Regions from separate parts of the Planococcus sp. 11815 genome, predicted to be linked through region 1. Evidence: a T-box and tRNA genes for the amino acid it is inferred to sense, from the RefSeq annotation. Region 1 holds a T-box; the other holds one or more tRNA genes.
The links. The T-box of region 1 lies ahead of leuS (leucine--tRNA ligase). A T-box ahead of a tRNA ligase gene usually reads a tRNA of that ligase, here a tRNA-Leu.

Region 1 (10,126 bases):
AATTGTATTTAGCCGTGAACTTGGAAAACGCGATCGGCGCACCGGATATCGCCAGTGCAAGCATCAAGTTGTACGGTATGTATGCATACTGGTAAAGTCCGATATTATCTGCTCCCACCATGCTGTAGAACGGGATGATATAGATGACGCCGAGCACTTTCGACAGAAATAAACCTAAAGTTAAAATGGCGGTACCTTTAATTAATGAGGACATTTTGCACTCCCTGACTTTGTTCAAAATAAAAAGCAATCTACACGATAGTTTACACCTATAGACAAAATTACTCAACGTGTTTTGCCTCATCGTGTATACTGAAAAGAAAAACGAAAGTGAGTTTTTATTATATGTATGACATCATCATCATCGGCGGAGGCCCTTCCGGCTTGATGGCTTCCATCGCCGCCGCTTCGAACGGCAAGCGTGTGCTGCTCGTCGAAAAAGGCAAAAAGCTCGGCAAGAAATTGATCATCTCCGGCGGCGGCCGCTGTAATGTGACCAACCGCCTGCCGTTGGAAGAAATCGTCCGCCACATTCCCGGGAATGGCCGTTTCATGTACAGCCCGTTTTCAGTCTTCAATAATGAAGACATCATCGAGTTTTTCGAAAACCTCGGCGTGGCGTTAAAAGAAGAAGACCACGGCCGCATGTTCCCTGTGTCAAACCGCGCACAAGACGTGGCGGATGCGATGTTTGGCGAGATGGATCGGCTCGGCGTCGAGCGAAAACTCGATTCCCCCGTCAAAAGCTTATTGATGAACGACGATAAAGTGACCGGCATCCGCCTGCACTCTGGCGAAGAGTTCGAATCGCACGCAGTCGTCGTGGCAGTCGGCGGAAAAGCGGTGCCGCAAACCGGATCGACCGGAGACGGCTACCCGTGGGCAGAAAAAGCGGGACACACGGTCACCGACCTCTATCCGACGGAAGTTCCTTTGTTGTCGAATGAACCGTTCATCAAATCACGCGACCTGCAAGGGCTTGCCCTGCGCGATGTCGCTGTCACGGTGCTCAACAAGAAAAACAAAGCGCTCGTCACGCACCAGATGGACATGCTGTTCACCCATTTCGGGCTGAGCGGGCCTGCCATCCTGCGCTGCAGCCAGTACGTCGTCAAGGAAATGAAGAAAAATGGCGGCCAAGCGGTCACCGTCCGCATCAATTCCATGCCGAATGACAACGCGGAATCGGCTTTCCAGCTGCTTCATAAATTGATGAAAGACGAACCGAAAAAAGCGTTGAAAAATGTCTGGAAAGGTTTGGCCCAGGAACGCTGGCTATTGTTCCTGTTGGACCGTGCAGGCATCGACCCGCAATTGACAGGCGCAGAATTGCCATCGGATAAAGTCCGTACACTCGCTGCTGAAATGACTGCATTTACGATGACTGTTTCCGGCACGCAGCCAATTGAGAAAGCATTTGTTACAGGCGGCGGCGTGTCGATCAAGGAAATCGAGCCGAAGACGATGCATTCGAAGAAAAAGCCTGGCTTGTTCTTCTGCGGCGAGATCCTCGACATCCACGGCTACACCGGCGGCTATAATATCACGTCCGCCCTTGTCACCGGACACGTCGCAGGAAAAAACGCAGCCGAGTTCGCTGCTTCTTATCAAACCGAAAGCCCCATTACTTAAGCAATGGGCTTTTTTCTTTGGAATGAAATTGAAAGGGCAAATGAGAACTCACTTCTTAAAGTAGACAGAATCAAAGATAGCGGGAGTTTTCTTGTAAAGATGTTACTGAACATTGAAGTAAGTTTCTTCTTTGTATTCGCCACCTTGCTTTGGATTGGCCTCTTGCAGGAAGCCAGGAAGACCACCTGTCTTCCTGGCTTCCCCTTGGCGCTCGGCGGCTGAGCGATTTCGTTGTGTGAAGACTGTTTAAGCAGATCTACTTCTTTAGGTAGTTGCCGGCTAGTGGGGAAATCGCTTCCCAAGAAGCGGTCGAACAGCATGTTGTTGCATTTAGTGAGGGGTAACCAGCGACATGTTTTTCAGCATGAAACAAGTTGCAAAATATGATGCATTTCTACAAGGCTCATTAATTAAAGTCGAAAAAAGATCTCCCGCTCTAAAACTAGAGACGGAGTGGAAGGAGGCTGACGCCTGTGAGACCGCGCGGGCTGGCGAGACAAACGTGTCGCGCACTTTGCGACACGTTGGCTCAACACCCGCCCCACGGCAAGCAGCCCCCTGAAACGCAGTCGAATTGCGGAAGTTATTCTATTCACTTCATTTATCTTTCTGTCGCATCAACTGCATGACTCGCATCCTGCGAGCCCCAAGCAGCCATTGGAGTGCCGTCGAATAACAGAAACTATTTAATTCTCTAATTTAGTATCACAAAAAGCCGCCAGAGAAATTTCCCTGGCGGCTTTCATTATTTATCCTACAACGATATTAACCAATTTCCCTGGAATGGCGATGACTTTTCGTACTTGCTTGCCTTCTGCCGCCTTTTGGACGTGCTCGTCGGCGAGTGCCGCTTCTTCCAGTTGTTCTTTCGTGCTGTCTTTTGCGACAGTCAGCTTGCTTCTCACTTTGCCGTTCACTTGGACGACGATTTCAACTTCATCATCGACCAGTTTCGACTCATCATACGTCGGCCATGCTTCATACGTTACCGTCTCGCTATGGCCAAGTTTATTCCAAAGCTCTTCGGCCAAATGCGGCGCGATCGGCGACAGCATCTTCACGAAGCCTTCGATGTATTCTTTCGGCAAGCTGTCTGCTTTATACGCTTCATTGATGAATACCATCATTTGCGAAATAGCCGTATTGAAGCGAAGGCCGTCGAAGTCTTCGGTCACTTTCTTGACGGTCTGGTTGTAGACTTTCTCCAATTTGCCGTCATTTTGCTCGCTGACTTTGCTGGAAATCGCTCCGTCTTCAACCAATAAACGCCATACGCGGTCAAGGAAGCGGCGTGATCCGTCGAGCCCGTTCGTCGACCAGGCGATGGACGCTTCGAGCGGCCCCATGAACATTTCGTACATGCGCAGCGTATCCGCCCCGTGGCTTTCGATGATCTGGTCCGGGTTGACAACATTGCCCTTGGATTTCGACATTTTCTCATTGCCTTCGCCGAGGATCATTCCTTGGTTGAACAATTTCTGGAATGGTTCTTTTGTCGGCACGACGCCAAGATCGTACAGCACTTTATGCCAGAAACGCGCATACAATAAGTGAAGGACGGCGTGTTCCGCACCGCCGATGTAGACGTCAACCGGGAGCCAGCGTTTCAACAGTTCCGGATCTGCGATTGCTTCGTCGTTCGTCGGGTCGATAAAGCGCAGATAATACCAGCAGCTGCCGGCCCATTGCGGCATCGTGTTCGTTTCGCGGCGGCCTTTCATGCCGGTTTCAGGATGCGTGACATTGACCCATTCCTCGATATTGGCAAGCGGTGATTCGCCTGTACCGCTCGGCTTGATATCCGTGGTGACCGGAAGTTCGAGCGGCAGGTCTTTATCATCGACCGGAGACATCGTGCCGTCTTCCCAGTGGATGATCGGAATCGGCTCTCCCCAATAGCGTTGGCGGCTGAACAGCCAGTCGCGCAAGCGGTAAGTGATTTTCTTCTCGCCGACGCCTTGTTGCTCGAGCCAGTCGATCGCTTTTCCAATCGCTTCGGTTTTGTTCAAGCCGTCAAGGAAACCGGAATTGACGAGTTCGCCGTCGCCAGCATAGGCTTCTTCATCGATGTTGCCGCCTGAGACCACTTCGACAATCGGCAAGTCGAATTGTTTTGCGAACTCATAATCGCGTTCATCATGTGCCGGCACGGCCATGATCGCGCCGGTCCCGTATGTCGCGAGGACATAGTCGGCGATCCAGATCGGCATTTTCTCGCCGCTTGCCGGATTGACCGCATAAGCTCCAGTGAAGACGCCCGTTTTATCTTTTGCTAGATCGGTACGTTCCAAATCGCTTTTTGTTTTCACTTTATCGATATATTCAGCTACTGCTTCACTTTGTTCGGATGTCGTGATTTCCCCGACCAATTTATGCTCCGGGGCAAGCACTGCGTAAGTCGCGCCGAAAATCGTATCCGGGCGCGTCGTGAAGGCGCGGAAGGAAAGCCCTGTGCCATCGATCTTGAATTCAAGCTCCGCCCCTTCGGATTTGCCGATCCAGTTGCGCTGCATGTCCTTCAAGCTTTCCGGCCAGTCGAGTTCGTTCAAATCTTCCAGCAAACGGTCTGCGTATTCAGTGATCCGCAGCACCCATTGGCGCATCGGGCGGCGTTCGACCGGATGGCCCCCGCGCTCAGAAACCCCGTCGACCACTTCTTCATTGGCCAAGACGGTGCCGAGTGCCGGGCACCAGTTGACGGCCACTTCATCGACATACGCCAAGCCTTTATTGTAAAGCTGGATGAAAATCCACTGCGTCCATTTATAATAGTTCGGGTCGGTCGTGTTGATTTCACGGTCCCAATCATAGGAGAAGCCCAGTTCCTGGATTTGGCGCTTGAAGGTCTTGATATTTTTCGCCGTGAATTCCGCCGGGTCGTTTCCGGTATCGAGCGCGTATTGTTCTGCCGGCAATCCGAAGGCATCCCAGCCCATCGGATGCAGCACATCGTAGCCTTGCATGCGTTTTTGGCGGCTTAAGATATCGGTCGCCGTGTAGCCTTCCGGATGCCCGACGTGAAGCCCGGCGCCTGACGGATACGGGAACATATCAAGTGCATAGAATTTTTCCTTGCCCGGCGTGTTCTCCGTTTTGAAGGTTTTGTTTTCTTGCCAATGTTGCTGCCATTTCTTTTCGATTTCCTTGTGGTTAAAAGACATTTCCAATTTTCCTCCTCTAAATACAAGCGGATGTCCGCAAGCGTAGCAAGTTTTCAGCAAAATAAAAAATCCCGCCCCTTAAATTAAACTAAGGGACGGGATTCTTCCCGCGGTACCACCCAAATTAGCGCTCAGGCGCCCAACTTGATTCCTTAACGCGGAAAACGGCGCAATCGTTGCGCAGACTCCAAGGCGAGTTCAGACATCCTGCATGCCGGCTCGCACCATCCGCCGGCTCTCTTTAATGCATGAAATGTCCTACTGCTCCTCTTCACGGCCATTTGCTATTGATTTCATTTTAGCTGAGCGCTTGTTTTAATGCAATAGCTCAGTGTACTTTGACGCTATCGGTGTTCAAGTCGGCATCTGTTGCAGCGACAACGTCGTCGACCGAGAAGCCTTCGAACACTTCTTTCAAAACAAGTCCGGAATCCGCAACTTCAATCACTGCGCGTTCCGTGATGATCATATTGACGACCGCTTTTCCTGTAAGCGGCAATTCGCACGCTTTTTTGATTTTCGCTGAACCGTCTTTTGAGACATGGTCCATGATGACGATGACTTTCTTCGCTCCGTGCACGAGGTCCATCGCACCGCCCATGCCTTTGATCATTTTTCCTGGAATCATCCAGTTGGCCAAGTCGCCGTTTTCTGCGACTTCCATGCCGCCAAGAATCGCGACGTCGATATGCCCGCCGCGAATCATTGCGAAAGACTCAGCACTGGTGAAGAAAGCTGAACCCGGGATCGTCGTGACGGTTTCTTTACCGGCGTTGATCAAATCGGGATCGACTTGGTCTTCTGTCGGATACGGACCGATGCCGAGCAATCCGTTTTCGGACTGCAAGACGACTTGTTTATTATCGGAAATGAAGTTCGCGACCAAAGTCGGCATGCCGATGCCCAGGTTGACGTAATCTCCGTCGTTGATTTCTTTTTCCGCTCGTTTTGCGATTCGTTCTCTGATAGCCTGTTTGTCCACTTCTGTCCCCACCCTTTCTTAACGCGTCGTCAAACGCTCGATTCGTTTTTCTTGGTCTGCTTGCAGCAAGCCTTGTACGTAAATGCTCGGCGTTTGCACGTGGTTCGGGTCGATATCGCCGATTTCCACTACATGCTCGACTTCCGCAATCGTCACTTTCCCGGCAGCTGCCGCTAGCGGGTTGAAGTTCTGTGCAGTCTTGTTGTAGACGAGATTGCCCATTTTATCTGCAGTATGTGCACGGACCAGTGAGAAATCAGCTTTCAACGCCATTTCAAGCACGTGTTTCTTGCCATCGAATTCGCGGATTTCCTTGCCTTCAGCGACGGTCGTGCCGACGCCTGCCGGTGTGAAGAATGCTGGAATCCCGGCTCCGCCTGCGCGCATTTTTTCAGCGAGCGTGCCTTGAGGCGTGAGTTCCACTTCGATTTCGCCGGACAACACTTGGCGTTCGAATTCTTTGTTTTCGCCGACGTACGAGCCGATCATTTTCTTGATTTGCTTGTTTTTCAGCAATAAGCCAAGGCCCCATTCGTCGACCCCACAGTTATTGGAAATTATTGTTAAATCTTTTACCCCTTTATCGACAAGCGCCAGGATCAGCTGTTCTGGAATACCGACCAGCCCGAATCCTCCAACCATGATGGTGGCTCCGTCTTGTATCGGTTCGACTGCCTCTTTGGCAGAATTGTAAATCGGTTTCATCGCGCGTTTCCCCCTCTGCAACATTAACTGAATTTTGATTCAATAAAACGCTTCCATTAACAATTTAACCAAAACTCCATGGGAAACGCAACAAGGACAATGGGAGTACGATTTTTGTCGGCTTTTCGGCCGGCAACTGCGTGTTATAATGACAGCTAAGGAGTGGTTTTATTATGGACAATGAATTCCCCTTCCCGAGTGACGGGAAGCGTTATTATACATGGAACCGCCATTTGCGCGGGCAATTCGGCGAAAAAATCATGAAAATCTCGCTGGACGCCGGATTTGACTGCCCGAATCGCGACGGTACAGTCGCTTTTGGCGGCTGCACGTTTTGCTCGGTCGCCGGTTCCGGTGATTTTGCCGGAGACCGTGTCGACCCGATCCCTGTGCAATTCGAGCAGGTGAAAGCGAAAATGCACCGCAAATGGAAAGACGCCAAATACATCGCCTATTTTCAAGCCTATACGAATACCCATGCACCGATCGATGTCATCAAAAGACAATTCGAAGCGGCACTCGCACAGGAAAATGTGGTCGGCATCAGCATCGGCACACGGCCCGACTGCCTGCCGGATGAAGTCGTTGAATACTTAGCTGAACTCAATGAACGCACGTATTTATGGGTGGAACTCGGCCTGCAGACTGTCCATGAGCGCACTGCGCAGCTCATCAACCGTGCACATGATTTTGACACTTACAAAGAAGGCGTCGACAAACTGCGCGCACACGGCATCAATATATGCAGCCACATCATCAACGGCTTGCCGCTGGAAGACATAGACATGATGATGGAAACGGCACAGACAGTCGCAAAACTCGACGTCCAAGGAATCAAGATCCACCTGCTGCATCTGCTCCACGGTACGCCGATGGTTAAACAATATGAAAAAGGCATGCTCGATTTTATGGAAAAAGATGCCTATATCCAACTCGTCGCCGACCAGCTGGAAATCATCCCGCCCGATATGGTCGTCCAGCGCATCACCGGCGATGGCCCGATCGATTTGATGATCGGGCCGATGTGGAGCACGAATAAATGGGAAGTGCTAAACGGCATCGATAAAGAACTCGAAACCCGCGGCAGTTGGCAAGGCAAGCATTATGCGGGGAGTGTGGCATTATGACTTTGCAGCGCGTCTTGCCTTTCACCAAATCCTTGCTCGAACGAGTAGTATACAAAGGTGACAGTGTGGTAGATGCCACTGCCGGAAACGGGCATGACACCCATTTCCTAGCTGGGCTTACCGGTGCATCCGGAAAAGTTTATGCGTTCGATATCCAAAAACAAGCGATTGAAGCGACTAGACAGCGCACAGAAGCGTTTCGTCATGTCGAATTGATTTGCGACAGCCACGCGAAAATTTCACAATACGTAACCGAATCGATATCAGCCGCCGTTTTCAATCTCGGCTATCTGCCAAAAGGCGATCACGCCATCATCACCAAAGCGGACAGCACTTTGCAGGCAATCGGCCAATGCCTCGAGCGCTTAAAGACAGGCGGCTTGGTGTTAGTCGTCATTTATTCTGGCCACGATGGCGGCAGCGAAGAGCGCGACGCGGTGATGGATTACGTCAAGCAATTGCCGCAAACCCGCTACGACGTCATGAAATACGAATTCATCAACCAACAGCATTCTCCGCCATTTTTAGTCGCGATCGAGAAAAAACAGCAACGCCAAAAGAAGTAACAGCTAAATCAAAAGAGCAGCGTGCATGTGCACGCTGCTCTTTCACTTATTTCTCGACAGGACCTTCGAGAACAATTTTCCCGATCGTCTTGCCAGCCATCAATTTTCCGTAGGCTTCTTTCAAGTTTTCCGGATTGATTGGCGCCATCTTTTCATTGAGCGTTGATTGGACCTTGCCGCTATCTGCCCACTCTGACAGCTCATTCAATAAATGATGCTGCTCGATCATGTCTTCGGTCTGGAACATCGAGCGTGTGTACATCAATTCGTAAACGAAGGTCACGCTTTTTCCGAAGAATCCTGGATCAAGCGGTTCGAACGCTGGCAGGATTGAACAGATTTTTCCTTGCGGCCGGATCGCTTCGGCCATGCCTGCCATATGGTCATCGGTATTGGTCAGGCAGAAGATATAGTCCACGCCGTCCATATCCCGTTCCTTCAATTGAGGCAGCAATTCCTGGTGATGGTTAATCGTGTGATGGGCGCCATGATCTTTGGCCCACTCGACCGTCTCCTGACGCGACGCGGTTCCGATTACGGTGAGCCCTGCTAATTTGGCGATCTGCGTGGCGATCGAACCGACACCTCCCGCAGCGCCGATGATTAGAATGTTCTTGCCTTCGTTGTCCTGAGGGTTTTCCGAGATGCCCAAGCGGACAAACAAGGCTTCCATTGCGGTCAATCCCGTCAATGGCAAGGCGGCTGCATGCGCAAAATCCAAGTTTTTTGGCTTGTGGCCGACGATGCGCTCATCAACTAAATGAAATTCGCTGTGGCCGCCTGCCCGGACATTGGTGCCTGCATAAAATACTTCATCGCCTTCTTTGAACAAGGAACAATCGCTTCCCGTCGATACTACAACACCCGCGACATCCCTGCCGACGATTGTCAAGGAATCGTCGTCCGGTTTTTTCGAATCACGCGTTTTGTAATCGGTCGGATTCACCGATACCGCCTTTACCTCCACAAGCAAATCGTGACCTTTTGGCTCTGGCTTGTCCAATTCCACCGCTTCGAACTGAGGCGGTTGTTCCGTATTCCCGGGTTTATAAAATCCAAGTGCTATCATTTTCGAATTCAATCCATTTCGCCTTCCTTTCATCTATTCATATGCCTGTTGCATTTTCTTCTATAATACAGCCGAGATGTCTTCCACGTATGCATCGATGACGACTGGCTGTTTGCTTGCTTTCGCTTTTGATAAAACGTCCTGCAATTCGGCACGTGTTTTTACTGTGTAGCCTTCACCGCCGCAAGCAATGGCAAACGCCGCAAAGTCGATATTGGCAAGATCGACATTGGTCGGCTTATTGCCTGCCATTTTTTGCTCGTCTTCAATCAATTGAAGCTTCTGGTTGTTGAAGACGACGATGATCATCGGCAGCTCGTATTTAACTGCAGTGACAAAATCCTGCATGCCCATGGAAAATCCGCCGTCCCCGACGATGGCGATGGTCTGTCTTTCCGGATATGCCAGTTTCGCTGCAATGGCTCCCGGCAAACCGCAGCCCATCGTGCCGAGCCAGGACGACAACACCAACTTCTGGCCAGTCAACTGCAAGTACTTCGCTGTCCAGATGGTGATGCTCCCGACATCCAGTGAAACGACAGCGTCCCGCTCCATGATGTGCTGGATTTCGCCCAGCACTTGCTGAGGTTGAAGCATGTCGGTTTGCTTATCGACATCTTCACGCAGCTTGTCATGCCAAGCACGTCGTTTCTCCTGAAATTGATTCAAGAATGCTGGATCTTTTTCGCCGAGCTGGCTTGTCAACCAAGCAAGCGCTGGCCCGAGTTCCCCGACTACGCCTACCGTCGCCGGATAATATTTTCCGATCACGCGCGGTTCGAGATCAATTTGGATGGCAGGTGCTTTGTCCGGCAAATACTCCCTGTACGGGTAGGCTGTACCGGCTAGGATCACCAAATCAGCTTGTTTCATCGCCTCTTCAG
Region 2 (10,126 bases), 700 kb from region 1:
GGCTACGAAGTGGCTCCGCTAGGGGGAACGCTAAATGCCTCAACATATTGAAGCACAGTATCAGGAAATTCTGAACGAATACGTAAAAAAGCAGACGGAGCAAAATTTGTACGTCGGCCAAAATTTCAGCAGGCAACTAATTCTGGAGAACATTTCTCCGGAAGAAGTGATCAGTATGCACAAAGCAGCCATCCGGGAGCTCTATAGCGATCTTCCGGATGTTGTTTGGCATTCATTCGATTTCCTGATCGAAATGATGATCAATTACGGATTGGCCCTGCAAGAACGCCAAAGTTTGCTGAAGCGCCAGGAAGAGCTGAAAGTGGAAATGGACTTGGCAGCCAATGTCCAGGAAACTTTGCTCAAGACAAAATTGCCGTCGCTTGACGGGCTGGATATCGGCTTACTGTCGATCCCGGCCAAAAAGATGAACGGGGATTATATTTATTTTGTCAGTGATTACGATGGATACGCCGGCGTAGCCGTTGCCGATGTCATCGGTAAAGGCCTGCCGGCAGCTCTTTGCATGTCGATGATTAAATTCGGAATGGACAGCTTGAACAGCTCACACGCCCTGCCAAAAGACGTGCTCGGCGTCATCAACCGGATCGTCGAAAAAAGTGTCGACGACTCGATGTTCGTGTCGATGTTCTATGCAAATTACGATGCAGGAGCAGCCAGCCTCACTTACGGGTCGGCCGGGCATGAACCTGCCATTCTTTATCGTGCAAATACAGGGGAATTTGATGAACTCGAAGCAAAAGGCTTACTGCTCGGCGTTTCGCCGGCCGCGGTTTATGAAGAGCATTCCGTCACCTTGGAAAAAGGCGATATGGTCATCATGATGACGGACGGCGTGACAGAAGGCCGTACGGAAGAAGGTTTTATCGAGCGCGAAGTCATTTATAAATTGATTGAGCAAAAGAAAGAGCAACCGGCTCAGGCGATTGTCCAACATGTCTACGATGAACTTGAACGAATGCAAAATGCAGAACTACAGGATGATTTCACTTTAGTGGTTTATAAGAAGGTTTAATTCGATGTTTAAAGTCATTGGGTAGCGGGTAAGAAAGCTTAGAATGGCTTTTTTTCAGCCGAATTGAATCATACAAAACGGGGTGTCATATAGAGATGAATATTCAAGTTAATTTGACAGAAAATGACAATAAATTAAAAGGCGATATTCACGGGGAAATCGATGCGCATACAGCACCGGTACTCCGCGAAAAATTAGAAGCGTACCAGGCACAAGAGGGCTTGAATGCCGAATTGGACTTATCCGGTGTCGACTACATGGATAGTACAGGCTTGGGCGTTTTTGTCGCATTCTATAAATCCATCAATGCAAAAGGCGGCCATTTGAAACTGACTGGCCTCTCAAGCCGCTTGAAGCGCCTCTTCGATATTACAGGCCTAGGCGACATTATGGATATTGAAGCAGCAGTCGGGAAGGGTGGGAATTAATCATGCGTCCTTTCGATTATGTAGAGATGCGCGTCCCGGCCAAATCCCAGTACGTAGGCGTTGCCCGTCTGACGATTTCAGGCCTTGCAAGCCGCATTGGATTTTCATTTGATGATATTGAAGATTTGAAGATCGCTTCAAGTGAAGCAGTGACAAACGCCGTCCAACACGCTTATTCAGAAGGCGAAGAAGGCGAAGTTGTCATCGGGTGTGCATTATATGAAGATAAAATCGAAATCATGGTAGCCGACCACGGCCAAAGCTTCAACTTTGAAGAAACCAAAGCAAAAGTGGGCCCTTATCACGATCAGGAAGAAGGAGCGTTCCTGCGCGAAGGAGGTCTCGGCCTGTATTTGATCGAAACGCTTATGGATGAAGTGAAAGTACATCATCAGGAAGGCGTTACTGTCTTTATGACCAAGCATGTTGAAGGAGAGCGGGTGGAAGAGGATGTCGAAACAATCTCATCCTAATCAGCCAACGAAAGAACAGGTACTGGAATGGATTGAAGCTTATCAAAAAACAGAGGACGAGGAAGCACAGACAAACCTTGTCCTTAATTACCGCCGTCTCGTGGAATCGATTGCCCGCAAGTATTCAAACGGCAAATCATACCACGAAGACATCGCACAAGTGGGCATGCTTGGCTTGCTCGGTGCGATCCGGCGCTACGATCCATCCTATGGCCGCAGCTTCGAAGCTTTCGCGGTGCCGACCATCATCGGCGAAATCAAGCGCTTTTTGCGTGACAAAACATGGGCTATCCATGTACCGCGCCGCATAAAAGAACTGGGGCCGCGCATCAAAGCGACGGTTGAAGTGTTGACAACAGAACTTCAGCGTTCCCCACAAGTGTGGGAAATCGCTGAATATCTGGATGTGGATGAAGACGACGTTTTGGAAGCGATGGAGATGGGCAAAAGCTATCAAGCGCTTTCCATGGACCATTCTCTCGAGGCGGATTCGGACGGCAGTACGGTTACATTGTTTGACGTAGTCGGCCAAGAAGATGATGGATACGAAAAAGCGGATCAGCGCATGCTCGTGGCGGAAGCGATGAATGTCCTTTCCGATCGGGAAAAGCAGATCATCCAATACACCTACATAGAGCAGCTGAGCCAGAAGGAAGCGGGCGACCGCCTGGGTATTTCCCAGATGCACGTTTCGCGCCTTCAACGAAAAGCCATCAAAAAGCTTCAGGAAGCCATTTTGGCCGCCGGCGGGGTTTCCTAGTGGAAGAAATTCGCCATGAAAATGTGGAAGCCTATGCCTACAACGCAGCAAAAAAAGGGAATTACGAATCTGGCGACAGTTATTTCACTGTATTGACGGATGAATACTTTATTTGCTCCGTAGCCGATGGTTTGGGAAGTGGGCCTGTAGCACGCGAATCGTCACAGGTCATCCCGCAAATCCTGAAAGAATATCATCATGAGACAATCGATCAATTGATGAATCGCTTTAATGGTTTAATGATGCAAAAACGTGGCGCAGCGGTCGCTATTTTTAAAGTAGACTTTAAGAAACGCACCTTGGAGTACAGTTGTGTCGGCAATATCCGTTTCTATCTTTATAGAAGAGAAACGGACGAAGTGATTTATCCGCTACCTGTAATGGGCTATCTCTCGGGAAGGCCCCAAAAGCTGAAAACCCAGCTTTACACGTATTTGGAAAATGACTTGTTCCTGATTCACTCAGATGGCGTGGATTTACGTAATCCAAAAGCGATGATGAGAAGAGCGGGAGCACCGAAACGGCTGTACGAAGATATTCTTGCGTCCATTCAAACAGGCGACGATGCTACATTAATTTCAGGAAGCCTTCTCCATTAGGGAGAGGCTTCTTTTTTTATGGAAAAAGCAATGTAGTGGCTTGTTTCTCTCATTATCAACAGGCATGTTAAAATAGAGAAGCAGAAAGGAAGTGCATACAATGGATACTCAGCAATTGCACGCATTGATCGCCAAGGATGCCGGCGTTAAACCAGATCAGGCAAAACAAGTCATTGAACTTCTTGAAGGTGGCAACACGGTGCCTTTTATCGCTCGTTACCGAAAAGAAGCGACTGGTTCATTGGATGAAGTCCAGATAAAGGCAGTAGAAGATCGTTATACATATATCCAGAATTTGGAACAAAGAAAAACAGATGTGATCCGTTCAATTGAAGAACAGGAACAACTGACTCCCGAGCTTGAAAAAGCCATCAAAGGAGCCACTGTGCTTCAAAGAGTAGAAGATTTATACCGCCCATATAAACAAAAACGCCGCACGAAAGCGATCATCGCAAAAGAAAAAGGGCTGCAGGGACTGGCAGATTGGCTTTTGAAACCAGGAAAAGAGCAGATCAAAACGGTAACGGAACAGTATATCAGTGTTGAAAAGGGTGTTGAAACAGCGGAAGAAGCGCTTGCAGGAGCACAGGATATTTTAGCTGAGCTTTTTGCGGATGATCCGGATATCCGTGAAAAAGCTCGTCGCATGACTCGCGATAATGGTTTGCTGGAGACGGCCGCCAAAAAAGGCCACGAAGACGAGAAACAAGTCTTTCAAATGTATTATGAATACAGCGAAGCGATCAAAAAGATTGTCCCGCACCGTATACTCGCCATCAACCGCGGCGAAAAAGAGGGTGTGTTGAGAGTAACAGTCACACCTCCAGTCGACCGAATCATTCGTTTAATGAAAGATAAATGGATGAAAATGGGTAGTCCTGCCGCGAAAGAAGTCGAAGCAGCCATAGAAGACAGCTACAAACGCCTGATCCAGCCATCTATTGAACGCGAAATCCGTACGGAACTAAGTGAAAAAGGTGAAACGCAGGCCATACACATTTTTTCGGAAAACCTTCGCAATCTGTTATTGCAGCCTCCGATGAAAGATAAAATGGTGCTCGGTATTGACCCGGCGTACCGCACAGGCTGCAAATTGGCTGTGATAGATGAGACCGGGAAACTACTAGAAGTGGCGGTCATTTATCCGCATCCCCCAAAATCCGATCAAAAAGGCGCGAAGAAAATCTTACAGCGTCTAACGGACAACTACCCAATTGAAATCATGGCAATCGGAAATGGCACCGCGTCACGTGAAACCGAACAATTCATTGCCGATTTTCTTGGGGAAACTGCGAACAAAGCATCATATGTCATCGTCAACGAAGCAGGTGCCAGTGTGTACTCGGCATCCGAGGTAGCCCGCGCAGAGTTTCCGGACTTACAAGTCGAAGAACGCAGTGCAGCTTCTATCGCCCGCCGTCTCCAAGACCCGCTTTCGGAACTCGTGAAGATAGACCCGAAAGCTGTAGGCGTTGGGCAATACCAACACGACGTCTCGCAAAAAAAGTTGGCAGACCAATTGACCTTCGTTGTTGAGACCGCAGTCAACCAAGTCGGCGTAAATGTGAACTCTGCTTCAGCTTCTCTCCTTCAATACGTCGCCGGGCTCAGCAAGACCGTTGCTGAGAACATCATTAAAATGCGTGATGAGAATGGTCGTTTTACTTCCCGTGTCCAATTAAAGAAAATCCCTCGCCTCGGCGCCAAGACTTATGAACAAGCTGTCGGCTTCTTGCGCATAACAGAAGGGAAGAATCCGCTCGACGCTACCGGCATTCACCCAGAAAGTTATGAAGCTGCTGAGAGGATCCTCAAGTTGATCGATGCGGACAAAAAAATGATTGGCCGCCCAGAAATTCTCGCGAAGCTGGAAGACTTGGACCTCGAGGCATTGAGCCAGGAGTGGGAAGTCGGCAAAGTGACACTCAAAGACATTGTGGATGCGTTGAAGAAACCCTTCCGCGACCCGCGAGATGAGTTCCCTCAACCATTGCTGAAGAGTGACGTCTTAAAGATGGAAGACTTAACTCCCGGCATGGAAGTGCAAGGAACGGTGCGCAACGTCGTCGATTTCGGAGCTTTCGTCGACATTGGCGTGAAACAGGATGGGTTGGTCCATATCTCTAAATTGAAAAAGGGGTTTGTTAAACATCCGCTTGATGTCGTGGCAGTCGGAGATATCGTTACCGTATGGGTCGATCAGGTCGAAAAACAAAAAGGCCGGATCGCTTTGACGATGCTGCCGCCAAAAGAACAACAACCGGATTTTCAGGAGAGATAAGATGACGAACGAAGAATTGACGAAGTTGATTGCAGAGATTTCCCGCGACACCTTCGGAAAATCATTCCGCCATCAAGGCGTGTTCAACAAACGCCTCCGGACAACAGGGGGCCGTTACTTACTGGGTTCACATAACATTGAAATCAACCCGGCTTCATATGAGAAGTTCGGCGGTGATGAACTGACGGGCATCATTAAGCATGAGCTGTGCCATTATCACCTCCATCTTGAAGGAAAAGGATACAAGCATCGGGACAAGGATTTCCGAGAGTTACTACAAGAGACAGGGGCTCCGCGCTTTTGTTCTCTTCTTGTAGAGAAGCGGCGGAAGACAACTGGCTTTCATCTGTATGAATGCATCTCTTGCAAAACGGAATTTCCAAGAAAGATCCGTATGAACACTGCCAAGTACAGATGCGGACGCTGCAGCGGCAAGCTGCGGGTGAAAAGAGAAAAGAGTTTATAGAAGAAAGAGCCGCTGATGAAGCGGCTCTTCTTTTATGTCTAGCAGCTTGCGGTAAAGTTACACTAGACGGAAATGAGCAAAAGAAAATACTGTGATTCGTATTCATATAGAAGAAGAGTAAACGGGGGCAAGGGTCACCCGCCGTTCATTCTAATCAAACCTTCATAGGTTCTCGGCCGTTCAGAGTCTTTCGGCAAACTAGTAAAGTGGGCCAACTAATTGTTCTCTGAGCTTAATCGTTTGAAGTATATTGCTAAACGAAACACTGACCTCAAATTAAAATATAAAATGATGAATAAAAGTATTGACGATTCTTGTAAGGCTCTTTATAATAGAAAAAGTCGACAAGTACTTAAACATTATTCCGAAGTAGCTCAGTGGTAGAGCACCGCACTGTTAATGCGATGGTCGTAGGTTCGAGTCCTACCTTCGGAGCCATTTAATTGGCCCCTTGGTCAAGCGGTTAAGACACCGCCCTTTCACGGCGGTAACACGGGTTCGAATCCCGTAGGGGTCACCATACATATATTGAATTACTTTTTCTAATATAATACTTGTGTGCGGTACAATTGAAAATATTATTATTGTCGCGGGGTGGAGCAGTTCGGTAGCTCGTTGGGCTCATAACCCAAAGGTCGCAGGTTCAAATCCTGCCCCCGCAACCAAATGGTCCCGTGGTGTAGCGGTTAACATGCCTGCCTGTCACGCAGGAGATCGCCGGTTCGATCCCGGTCGGGACCGCCATTTTTTCAATGGGGTATAGCCAAGCGGTAAGGCAACGGGTTTTGATCCCGTCATGCCCTGGTTCGAATCCAGGTACCCCAGCCAATTTTAGGGTTACTGAGACGAACTTCAACTTGAATGATTAGTTCTTGACAAAGAAGAACTGAAGTTATATAATAGAATTTGTCTCAAAAAATATATTATTTGCGGTCGTGGCGGAATGGCAGACGCGCTAGGTTGAGGGCCTAGTGGGAGAAATCCCGTGGAAGTTCGACTCTTCTCGGCCGCACCATACATATTCAATTACTTGCGCCCGTAGCTCAATTGGATAGAGTACTTGACTACGAATCAAGCGGTTAGAGGTTCGAGTCCTCTCGGGCGCGCCATTTATCTTCTATATAATATGCGGGTGTAGTTTAGTGGTAAAACCTCAGCCTTCCAAGCTGATGATGAGGGTTCGATTCCCTTCACCCGCTCCAACATTATTTTTGAACCTTGAAAACTGAACAGCAAAACGTCAACAATACAGCCGTGAGTGATCGCGGCAAACGTACTGATCAGCTTCGGCAGATCAAGCGAATCGCGCGTCTTTCGAGACGGCGATGCGCCAGCAGTATTGAGCAATCAACTACTCTATAATGGAGAGTTTGATCCTGGCTCAGGACGAACGCTGGCGGCGTGCCTAATACATGCAAGTCGAGCGGAACCATTGGAGCTTGCTCCTTTGGTTTAGCGGCGGACGGGTGAGTAACACGTGGGCAACCTGCCCTGCAGATCGGGATAACTCCGGGAAACCGGTGCTAATACCGAATAGTTTGCGGCCTCTCATGAGGCTGCACGGAAAGACGGTTTCGGCTGTCACTGCAGGATGGGCCCGCGGCGCATTAGCTAGTTGGTGAGGTAACGGCTCACCAAGGCCACGATGCGTAGCCGACCTGAGAGGGTGATCGGCCACACTGGGACTGAGACACGGCCCAGACTCCTACGGGAGGCAGCAGTAGGGAATCTTCCGCAATGGACGAAAGTCTGACGGAGCAACGCCGCGTGAGTGAAGAAGGTTTTCGGATCGTAAAACTCTGTTGTGAGGGAAGAACAAGTACCAACTAACTACTGGTACCTTGACGGTACCTCACCAGAAAGCCACGGCTAACTACGTGCCAGCAGCCGCGGTAATACGTAGGTGGCAAGCGTTGTCCGGAATTATTGGGCGTAAAGCGCGCGCAGGCGGTCCTTTAAGTCTGATGTGAAAGCCCACGGCTCAACCGTGGAGGGTCATTGGAAACTGGGGGACTTGAGTGCAGAAGAGGAAAGTGGAATTCCACGTGTAGCGGTGAAATGCGTAGAGATGTGGAGGAACACCAGTGGCGAAGGCGACTTTCTGGTCTGTAACTGACGCTGAGGCGCGAAAGCGTGGGGAGCAAACAGGATTAGATACCCTGGTAGTCCACGCCGTAAACGATGAGTGCTAAGTGTTAGGGGGTTTCCGCCCCTTAGTGCTGCAGCTAACGCATTAAGCACTCCGCCTGGGGAGTACGGCCGCAAGGCTGAAACTCAAAGGAATTGACGGGGGCCCGCACAAGCGGTGGAGCATGTGGTTTAATTCGAAGCAACGCGAAGAACCTTACCAGGTCTTGACATCCCGCTGACCGCCTAGGAGACTAGGCTTTCCCTTCGGGGACAGCGGTGACAGGTGGTGCATGGTTGTCGTCAGCTCGTGTCGTGAGATGTTGGGTTAAGTCCCGCAACGAGCGCAACCCTTGATCTTAGTTGCCAGCATTCAGTTGGGCACTCTAAGGTGACTGCCGGTGACAAACCGGAGGAAGGTGGGGATGACGTCAAATCATCATGCCCCTTATGACCTGGGCTACACACGTGCTACAATGGACGGTACAAAGGGCTGCAAACCCGCGAGGGGGAGCCAATCCCAGAAAACCGTTCTCAGTTCGGATTGCAGGCTGCAACTCGCCTGCATGAAGCCGGAATCGCTAGTAATCGCGGATCAGCATGCCGCGGTGAATACGTTCCCGGGCCTTGTACACACCGCCCGTCACACCACGAGAGTTTGTAACACCCGAAGTCGGTGGGGTAACCCTTACGGGAGCCAGCCGCCGAAGGTGGGACAGATGATTGGGGTGAAGTCGTAACAAGGTAGCCGTATCGGAAGGTGCGGCTGGATCACCTCCTTTCTAAGGATTATATCGGAACCGATCTTCGGATCGGGTTGACGTTTTGCGTTCAGTTTTGAAGGTTCACTCCGCAAGGATTGACTTTCAAACTTGTTCTTTGAAAACTGGATAGATCGACATTGATTAAGAAACAAGCATCAAGTAGCGTGATCGCTTTGCGATCAACTTATTTTTTTTGACCCTCAGTGGTTAAGTTAATAAGGGCGCACGGTGGATGCCTTGGCACTAGGAGCCGAAGAAGGACGGCACTAACACCGATATGCCTCGGGGAGCTGTAAGTGAGCTGTGATCCGGGGATTTCCGAATGGGGAAACCCACTGTTCGTAATGGAGCAGTATCCATGTGTGAATACATAGCACATGAGAAGGCAGACTCAGGGAACTGAAACATCTAAGTACCTGAAGGAAGAGAAAGCAAATGCGATTCCCCAAGTAGCGGCGAGCGAAACGGGATCAGCCCAAACCAGAAGGCTTGCCTTCTGGGGTTGTAGGACACTCTATACGGAGTTACAAAGGAACGGATTAAGCGAAGCGACCTGGAACGGTCCGCAAGACAGGGTAATAGCCCCGTAGCTGAAAGTTCGTTCCCTCCAGAGTGGATCCTGAGTACGGCGGAACACGAGAAATTCCGTCGGAATCCGGGAGGACCATCTCCCAAGGCTAAATACTCCCTAGTGACCGATAGTGAACCAGTACCGTGAGGGAAAGGTGAAAAGCACCCCGGAAGGGGAGTGAAATAGATCCTGAAACCGTGTGCCTACAAGTAGTTAGAGCCCGTTAATGGGTGATAGCGTGCCTTTTGTAGAATGAACCGGCGAGTTACGATTGCATGCAAGGTTAAGGTGAGAAGCCGGAGCCGCAGCGAAAGCGAGTCTGAATAGGGCGAGTGAGTATGCAGTTGTAGACCCGAAACCAGGTGATCTACCCATGTCCAGGGTGAAGGTAAGGTAACACTTACTGGAGGCCCGAACCCACGCACGTTGAAAAGTGCGGGGATGAGGTGTGGGTAGCGGAGAAATTCCAATCGAACCTGGAGATAGCTGGTTCTCTCCGAAATAGCTTTAGGGCTAGCCTCAAGAAGAGAATCCTGGAGGTAGAGCACTGTTTGGACTAGGGGCCCATCCCGGGTTACCGAATTCAGACAAACTCCGAATGCCAGTGATTTATGCTTGGGA

Region 2: it has a tRNA-Leu gene. The T-box ahead of leuS (leucine--tRNA ligase) is inferred to sense a tRNA for this amino acid. The anticodon was not compared.

Annotation. Positions count from the first base shown of each region.
Region 1 is NZ_CP096991.1:1,257,813-1,267,938, reverse strand. Features, by position in the region: gene M1Q06_RS06515 (putative polysaccharide biosynthesis protein) at 1-214, opposite strand, end outside; gene M1Q06_RS06510 (NAD(P)/FAD-dependent oxidoreductase) at 346-1,632, shown strand; gene leuS (leucine--tRNA ligase) at 2,382-4,793, opposite strand; T-box leader at 4,882-5,077, opposite strand; gene M1Q06_RS06500 (3-oxoacid CoA-transferase subunit B) at 5,122-5,775, opposite strand; gene M1Q06_RS06495 (CoA transferase subunit A) at 5,794-6,480, opposite strand; gene M1Q06_RS06490 (TIGR01212 family radical SAM protein) at 6,654-7,607, shown strand; gene M1Q06_RS06485 (class I SAM-dependent methyltransferase) at 7,604-8,173, shown strand; gene M1Q06_RS06480 (zinc-binding alcohol dehydrogenase family protein) at 8,220-9,242, opposite strand; gene M1Q06_RS06475 (pyruvate oxidase) at 9,303-10,126, opposite strand, start outside.
Region 2 is NZ_CP096991.1:553,121-563,246, forward strand. Features, by position in the region: gene M1Q06_RS02910 (anti-sigma regulatory factor) at 1-22, shown strand, start outside; gene M1Q06_RS02915 (PP2C family protein-serine/threonine phosphatase) at 35-1,036, shown strand; gene M1Q06_RS02920 (anti-sigma factor antagonist) at 1,132-1,464, shown strand; gene rsbW (anti-sigma B factor RsbW) at 1,467-1,937, shown strand; gene sigB (RNA polymerase sigma factor SigB) at 1,915-2,697, shown strand; gene M1Q06_RS02935 (PP2C family serine/threonine-protein phosphatase) at 2,697-3,296, shown strand; gene M1Q06_RS02940 (Tex family protein) at 3,397-5,577, shown strand; gene M1Q06_RS02945 (SprT family protein) at 5,579-6,043, shown strand; tRNA gene M1Q06_RS02950 (tRNA-Asn) at 6,407-6,481, shown strand; tRNA gene M1Q06_RS02955 (tRNA-Glu) at 6,489-6,563, shown strand; tRNA gene M1Q06_RS02960 (tRNA-Met) at 6,632-6,708, shown strand; tRNA gene M1Q06_RS02965 (tRNA-Asp) at 6,712-6,787, shown strand; tRNA gene M1Q06_RS02970 (tRNA-Gln) at 6,797-6,871, shown strand; tRNA gene M1Q06_RS02975 (tRNA-Leu) at 6,973-7,058, shown strand; tRNA gene M1Q06_RS02980 (tRNA-Arg) at 7,076-7,152, shown strand; tRNA gene M1Q06_RS02985 (tRNA-Gly) at 7,172-7,245, shown strand; rRNA gene M1Q06_RS02990 (16S ribosomal RNA) at 7,402-8,952, shown strand; rRNA gene M1Q06_RS02995 (23S ribosomal RNA) at 9,140-10,126, shown strand, end outside.